Regions from separate parts of the Stenotrophomonas sp. C9D9 genome, predicted to be linked through region 2. Evidence: riboswitches for the same ligand, from Rfam matches in the RefSeq annotation. Region 2 holds a riboswitch; the other holds the start of a gene.

Region 1 (3,401 bases), on a different contig from region 2:
GTAGCGGTCTCGTCCAGGCTGATGCCGACCGAGTCGCTGTCGATCGCGCGCAGGTTGTAACCGGCGGCGCGGGCCTTGGCGTGGATCTCATCGGCGTGCACGCCGGTGACATGCAGGGTGTCGAAGAAGTCGCCACCGACCTGCACGCCGGCCGTGCGCAGTGCCGCGGCCAGGATCGAGGCCAGGCGGTGGGTGCGACGGGCGATGCGGGTCAGGCCTTCCGGGCCGTGGTAGACGGCATACATCGAGGCCATCACCGCCAGCAGCACCTGTGCGGTACAGATGTTGGAGGTGGCCTTCTCGCGGCGGATGTGCTGCTCGCGGGTCTGCAGGGTCAGGCGGTAGGCCGGGTTGCCCTGCGCATCGACCGAGACGCCGATCAGGCGGCCTGGCATCGAGCGCTTGTAGGCGTCACGGCAGGCCATGAACGCGGCGTGCGGGCCGCCGAAGCCGAATGGCACGCCGAAACGCTGGCTGTTGCCGACCACGATGTCCGCGCCCCATTCGCCCGGGGCGGCCAGCAGGGTCAGCGCCAGCAGGTCGCTGGCCACGGCCACCAGGCCGCCGCGTGCGTGCACGGCATCGACCAGCGCCTTGTAGTCGCCGACCTGGCCGAAGGTGTCCGGGTACTGCAGCAGCAGGCCGAAGGCTTCCGCTTCCAGTGCCTCGGCCGGGGTGCCGACGCGCAGCACGATGCCCATGGGCTCGGCGCGGGTGCGCAGCAGCTCCAGGGTCTGCGGGTGCACGGCGTCGTGCACGAAGAAGGTGTCCGACTTCGACTTGGCCGAACGCTTGGCCAGGGTCATCGCTTCAGCGGCGGCGGTGGCTTCGTCCAGCAGCGAGGCGTTGGCGATTTCCATGCCGGTGAGGTCGGCGCACAGGGTCTGGAAGTTGATCAGCGCTTCCATGCGGCCCTGCGAGAATTTCCGCCTGGTACGGGGTGTAGGCGGTGTACCAGGCCGGGTTTTCCAGGATGTTGCGCAGGATCACGTTCGGCGTGTGGGTACCGTAGTAGCCCTGGCCGATGAAGCTGCGCAGCACGGTGTTCTTGTCGGCGATCGCACGGATCTTCGCCAGTGCCTGCACTTCGGTCATCGATTCCGGCAGTGCCAGCGGCGCCGGCGACTTGATCTTGGCCGGTACGATGGCATCGGTCATCGCATCCAGCGATGCGTGGCCGACGACGTCGAGCATCTGCGCGATCTCGGCATCGTTGGGGCCGATGTGGCGCTCGACGAACGCATTGTGGTGCTCGAGCTCACGCAGGGAAGGGGTGTTCTGGGACATGGCGAAGGATCCGTCAGGAAAGGGCACACGCACGGGCACAAGCCGCCGGTCGGCGGTCTGCGGGGCGCCCCTCTGTCCTTTTGCCTGAGAGTTTGGAAGCGCGGAAAACCGCGGCTTCGTGCCCCTTCGGCGCCGGATCGAACCGGTCTCTCCAGAGTTGTGTTACGGGTGGTATCGGGCCTGAGCGATTACGGGCGTTGCGCCTTCGGCAGCGGTGTTCCGCTTCTCCCACCGTGTTGCCCGCCGATTATAGCCCGTTGCGGGCGCGCCAGCCGCCTCCGGGCCCGGCCGCGGCGCCTGAATGGCCGATGGCCCGTCCGTGCGTTTTGTGCACTGCTGCATGGCGTCAGGCGCAATCCCCACCTATGATGGGCGAATACCCGAATTCATCTGGCGCCGTCCCTGCTGCAGGGGACCGGCGCCCGCCGTGCGTGCCGCGCATGGCCCTGCCGGACGCCTTCTCCATGACCGCCGCTGTTGCTCCTTCCACCCGCCGCATGGCACTGCTGCTCGCCGGCCTGGCCATGTTCGGTCCGTTCTCGATCGACACCATCTTCCCGGCGTTCCCGCAGCTGGCCCAGCGCCTGGCGGTGGACGAGGTGGCGGTGCAGCAGACCATCAGCGTGTACCTGCTGTTCTACGGCCTGATGAGCCTGGCACACGGCCCGCTGTCCGATGCCTGGGGCCGCAAGCGGGTGATCCTCGGCGGCCTGGTGGTGTTCGTCGGCGCCTCGGTCGGCTGTGCGCTTTCCACCGACCTGACCACGCTGCTGGCGTTCCGCGCGCTGCAGGGCCTGTCCGCGGGCGTCGGCATGATCGTCGGCCGCGCGGTGATCCGCGACCTGTACCACGGCCACGACGCGCAGCGGCTGATGAGCCAGGTGTCGATGCTGTTCGGCATCGCCCCGGCCATTGCACCGATCATCGGTGGCTGGATCCTGCTCAGTGGCGCGGGCTGGCCGCTGATCTTCTGGTTCCTGGTGGTGTTCGCACTGGTCCTGCTGGCAGCGACCGCGCGCTACCTGCCGGAAACCCATCCGGTCGAGGCACGGGTGCCGCTGTCGCCGCGCGTGCTGATGCGTGACTACGTGCGCATCGGTTTCGATCCGCGTTTCCTTCGCCTGGCGCTGGCCGGCAGCATCGGTTTCGGCGGCATCTTCCTGTACATCTCCTCGGCGCCGGTGTTCGTGATGCAGCACCTGCACCTGGGCGAGGGCGGCTTCGCCTGGCTGTTCATCCCCACCATCGGCGGCATGACCACCGGCTCGTTCCTGTCCGGGCGCATGGCCGGGCACACCACGCCCACCCGCCAGGTCGCCATCGGTTTCGGCCTGTGCGCGCTGTCGGTGCTGCTGAACGTTGGCTACGTGGCGCTGGCGCCGCAGTTCGTGCTGCCGTGGGCGGTGCTGCCGATCTTCCTGGGCGGCATGGGCATGGCATTGATCTTCCCGATCCTGGCGCTCGCGGTGCTGGACATGTACCCGCACCAGCGTGGCCTGGCCTCGTCGCTGCAGGCGTTCGTGCAGCTGATGATCAGCACCGTGGTGGCCGGCGTGGTGTCGCCGCTGCTCAGCGCCAGCCCGTTGCACCTGGCGCTGGGCCAGGCCGCGTTCTTCGGCGCCGGCTTCGTGTTCTGGTACTGGGAACACCAGCGTGAACGCACGGCGCAGGCGGCCTGCACGGGTCACTGAGCAGCGTGCAGGGGTAGGGCAGGCCGCGACGCCCGCAGCGCTTGCGACGGGAAACCACCGGACTAGGCTGGGCACTCCAGCCAGCCGGTGCACAGGTGCACGACAGCCAGCCGATCCAATGTCGTTGCATGAGGTTCCCCCATGGCTGCGCAGCAGACCTACCGCCTGTTCGAGGTGGCGCTGAAGGAGCGCCGCGTTCTTTCCCCTTCCCTGGACCGCATGGTGTTCACCGGTGCCGACGTGGCGCGGATGAAGACCGAAGGGCCGGACCAGCGCATCAAGGTGTTCTTCCCCTTGCCCGGCCAGGAGGTGCCGCAGGTCCCCAGGGGCGACGACTGGTATCCACGCTACCGGGCCCTGCCGGACGATCAGCGCCCGCCGATGCGCACCTACACCATCCGCCAGCTGCGTGCGGAGCAGGGC
Region 2 (3,401 bases):
GAAGGCCTCCCGCTCCACTTCCGGCACCTTCTTCTGCATCACGTCCTTGTCGAAGAACTGCGCGGCGAAGCGCCAGGGGTTCATCGGCTGGTATCCCGCCCGTGGTTCACTACTGCACGCAGCCACACCACTGGGCGCGCGGTCCGCCGGCTTCGGCCGGCCTTCCACCAGCGCCAGTCCGAGCAGGTACAGCAGGCCAGGCAGCAGCGCGATACCGGCGACCACTACGACGACGGAGATCAATGCCTTGCCAGCAGCGCGCATCGCGCTCACTTCGCCTTTGGTTTTGGATACCACAGTGCGTTGACGATGACCCAGCGCTGGTCGAAGCGCCCCATGTGGAAGTAGTCGACGAACCACGGGGTTTCCAGCCGCACCGAGGCCGCGTTGCCGGTCACGTCCAGCACCGTGCAGCGGCGGTCCCATTGATCCTTCGGCGTCTTCAACGCGCCCTGCTTCGTCAGCGAGACCAGCTCTTCCTTCGACATCCGGCGCAGGCCCAGGCGTTCATCGGGTGTATCGCCGAGGACCGCGCGCTTGGCCAGATCCGGATGCAGGGAGCGGGCGACGCGCTGCGGGTCGGCCTCCAGCTGGCCGTCGACGTAATCGTGGCAGGTAGCTTCGATGGCCGCGATGGTGGCCGGGTCTGCGGCGGGACTTGTTGATGCGGAGAGAGCGAACAGCAGGGCGATCGTGGACATCCGGGTCTCCAGGGCTGGGCGCGGGGCGATCATCGCATGGGCCGGGCAGCCCATCCACGCATGGCGTGGCTCTACTGGGACCGGCGATGTCGGCAGGCCGGAGCCGAGCGTGGGCGTGGATCTACAGAAGCGTCTCGGCTGGTGCCTGCAGCCAGGCCAGCTTGCGTTCGCGCGGCTGCTGCTTGAGTTGCCACTCGGCGCGTGAGGCGGCGGCCCGGTCCGGGTACTCGCGCACGGCCAGCACGCGCAGCGGTGGCCGTGCCCGGGTGTAGCGCGCGCCCTTGCCGGCCTGGTGGGCGGCGAAACGCGCCTCCACATCGGTGCTGATGCCGGCGTAATAGCTGCCATCGCGGCATTCGAGCAGGTACAGGAACCACGGGCGGAGGGACGGGGCCATGCCCGGATTATGCCGTGCTGCACTGCAGCGGATATACTGGCGCCCGAATGCAGGAGAGAGGCGCCGCGCTGGCGCCCGCCGAAGGCGCAGGCTCCCATGATCGCTCAGGCCGGTGGGCTGGAATCCCACCAACCATGCATTCGACTCGCCGAGCTGGAGAGAGGTCACCGGGCACGCCCGGGACGATCCGCCGAAGGGGCACGCGGCCCACGCCGCTGAACTCTCAGGCAAAAGGACAGCGGGAGCGGCACCGGTCATCGTCATCCCGTCATTGCGCAGGCAGTGGCGGTATACGCGCATGGCCGGCCCTACCGCGCCCGGAGCCTGCCCCATGCTGCTGTCCATCATCTACCTGATCGCCATTTCCGCCGAAGCCATGACCGGCGCGCTGTCCGCCGGCCGCCGCCGCATGGACCTGTTCGGCGTGGTCATGATCGCCTGCGTCACCGCCCTCGGCGGCGGCTCGCTGCGCGACATCCTGCTCGGCCATTACCCGCTGGGCTGGGTGAAGCATCCCGAGTACCTGGGCTTCACCGTATGCGCGGCGCTGATCGCCACCTGGGTCGCACGCTGGATGCACCACTTCCGCCGCACCTTCCTGGTGCTCGATGGCCTGGGCCTGATCGCCTTCACCCTGATCGGCTGCTCGATCGCGCGCGAGGCCGGCCATGCGATGCCGATCGTGCTGATCGCCGGCATGCTGACCGGCGCGTTCGGCGGCGTGCTGCGCGACATCCTCTGCAACGAGGTGCCGCTGATCTTCCAGAAGGAGCTGTACGCGATCATCGCGCTGCTGACCGGCGCGGCCTATCTGTTGCTGCTGCATTGGGGCGTGGCCGATGCCACTGCGATCCTGTGCTGCCTGGGCGGCGGCTTCGCGCTGCGCCTGCTGGCGATCCACTACCGCTGGGAAATGCCGAAGTTCGTGTACCACGACGAAGTGCATTGAGGTTCGCGTTCGCCGAGCATGGGGTTCCAGGCTTGGCGCGGATCTACTGCACCACCCCGGCGATGTACCTGGCGCTGTCGCTCATGCGCAGCGCCAGGCGCATCGCCGGTGCAGATGGGCCGGTCTCCAACTCCGGCCGGCCCTGATCGCGGCCGCACCCCCGCAGGCGCTGGCCGCCATCCACACACGTGCCGCACTCAAGCGGCTTCGGACACCTTCACGTCGCGACGGGCGCGCACGGCCGCAGCCAGTCGCTGCAACACCGTCACGGTGGTGTCCCAGTCGATGCAGCCATCGGTGATGCTCTGCCCGTAGACCAGCGGCTGGCCTTCCACCAGTTCCTGGCGGCCACCAACCAGATGGCTCTCGATCATCACACCAACGATGCGCTGTTCGCCGTCTTCCAACTGAACGGCGATGTCCTCGATCACCTTCGGCTGGTTTTCCGGATTCTTCAGGCTGTTGGCATGGCTGGCGTCGATCATCAGGCGCGTCGGCAGCCTGGCCTTGGCCAGCACCTGGCAGGCGTCGGCGACGCTGCCTGCGTCGTAGTTCGGCTGCTTGCCGCCGCGCAGGATCACATGGCAATCCGGATTGCCGGCGGTCGATACGATGGCGGTACCGCCCTGCTTGGTGACCGACAGGAAGTGGTGCGGATTGGACGCTGCACCCACCGCGTCGGCGGCGATCTTCACGTTGCCATCGGTGCCGTTCTTGAAGCCGACCGGGCACGACAGCCCCGACGCCAGCTCGCGATGCACCTGGCTTTCGGTGGTGCGTGCACCGATCGCGCCCCACGCCACCAGGTCGGCGATGTACTGCGGCGAGATCACGTCAAGGAACTCGACACCGGCTGGCAGGCCGAGCTTGTTGATGTCGCGCAGCAGGCCGCGGGCGATGCGCAGGCCCTTGTCGATCCTGAAGCTGCCATCCAGGTCCGGATCGTTGATCAGGCCCTTCCAGCCCACCGTGGTGCGCGGCTTCTCGAAGTACACGCGCATGACGATTTCCAGTTCGCCGGCCAGCGCGTCGCGCAGCGGCTTGAGGCGCTGGGCGTATTCGATGGCGGCCTTCGGGTCGTGGATCGAGCACGGGCCCACCACCACCGCAAGGCGATCGTCACGGCCATGCAGGATCTGGTGCAGGGCCGCGCGCGAGGCGCTGACGGTGTCGGAGGCTTCATCGTCACAGGGCAGCATCGCCAGCAGCTGGGCGGGCGGTGTCAGCGGTTCGATGGTGCGGATACGCAGGTCGTCGGTGTGCGGGGGCATTGCAGGAGATCTCCGGAACGTTGGGGGTCCCCAGCGTGGCGGCATGAAAAAAGCCGCCAGGTTCGCTGGCGGCTTTCGGGAAT

The links. A riboswitch is a leader RNA that binds a small molecule or an ion and turns the genes downstream of it on or off. The one in region 2 is predicted to bind glycine.
Region 1: it holds a riboswitch for glycine, as region 2 does, so the genes downstream of both, gcvP (aminomethyl-transferring glycine dehydrogenase) here and ACXI0D_RS14220 (trimeric intracellular cation channel family protein) in region 2, are expected to answer to the same signal.

What each region holds. Positions count from the first base shown of each region.
Region 1 is NZ_JBSZIF010000003.1:202,396-205,796, reverse strand. Features, by position in the region: partial or broken gene gcvP (aminomethyl-transferring glycine dehydrogenase) at 1-1,287, opposite strand, end outside; glycine riboswitch at 1,350-1,452, opposite strand; gene ACXI0D_RS02915 (multidrug effflux MFS transporter) at 1,752-2,978, shown strand; partial or broken gene ACXI0D_RS02910 (siderophore-interacting protein) at 3,120-3,401, shown strand, end outside.
Region 2 is NZ_JBSZIF010000004.1:1,921,386-1,924,786, reverse strand. Features, by position in the region: gene ACXI0D_RS14235 (hypothetical protein) at 1-264, opposite strand, end outside; gene ACXI0D_RS14230 (nuclear transport factor 2 family protein) at 270-701, opposite strand; gene ACXI0D_RS14225 (GIY-YIG nuclease family protein) at 823-1,098, opposite strand; glycine riboswitch at 1,139-1,228, shown strand; glycine riboswitch at 1,242-1,345, shown strand; gene ACXI0D_RS14220 (trimeric intracellular cation channel family protein) at 1,430-2,047, shown strand; gene ACXI0D_RS14215 (3-deoxy-7-phosphoheptulonate synthase) at 2,245-3,318, opposite strand.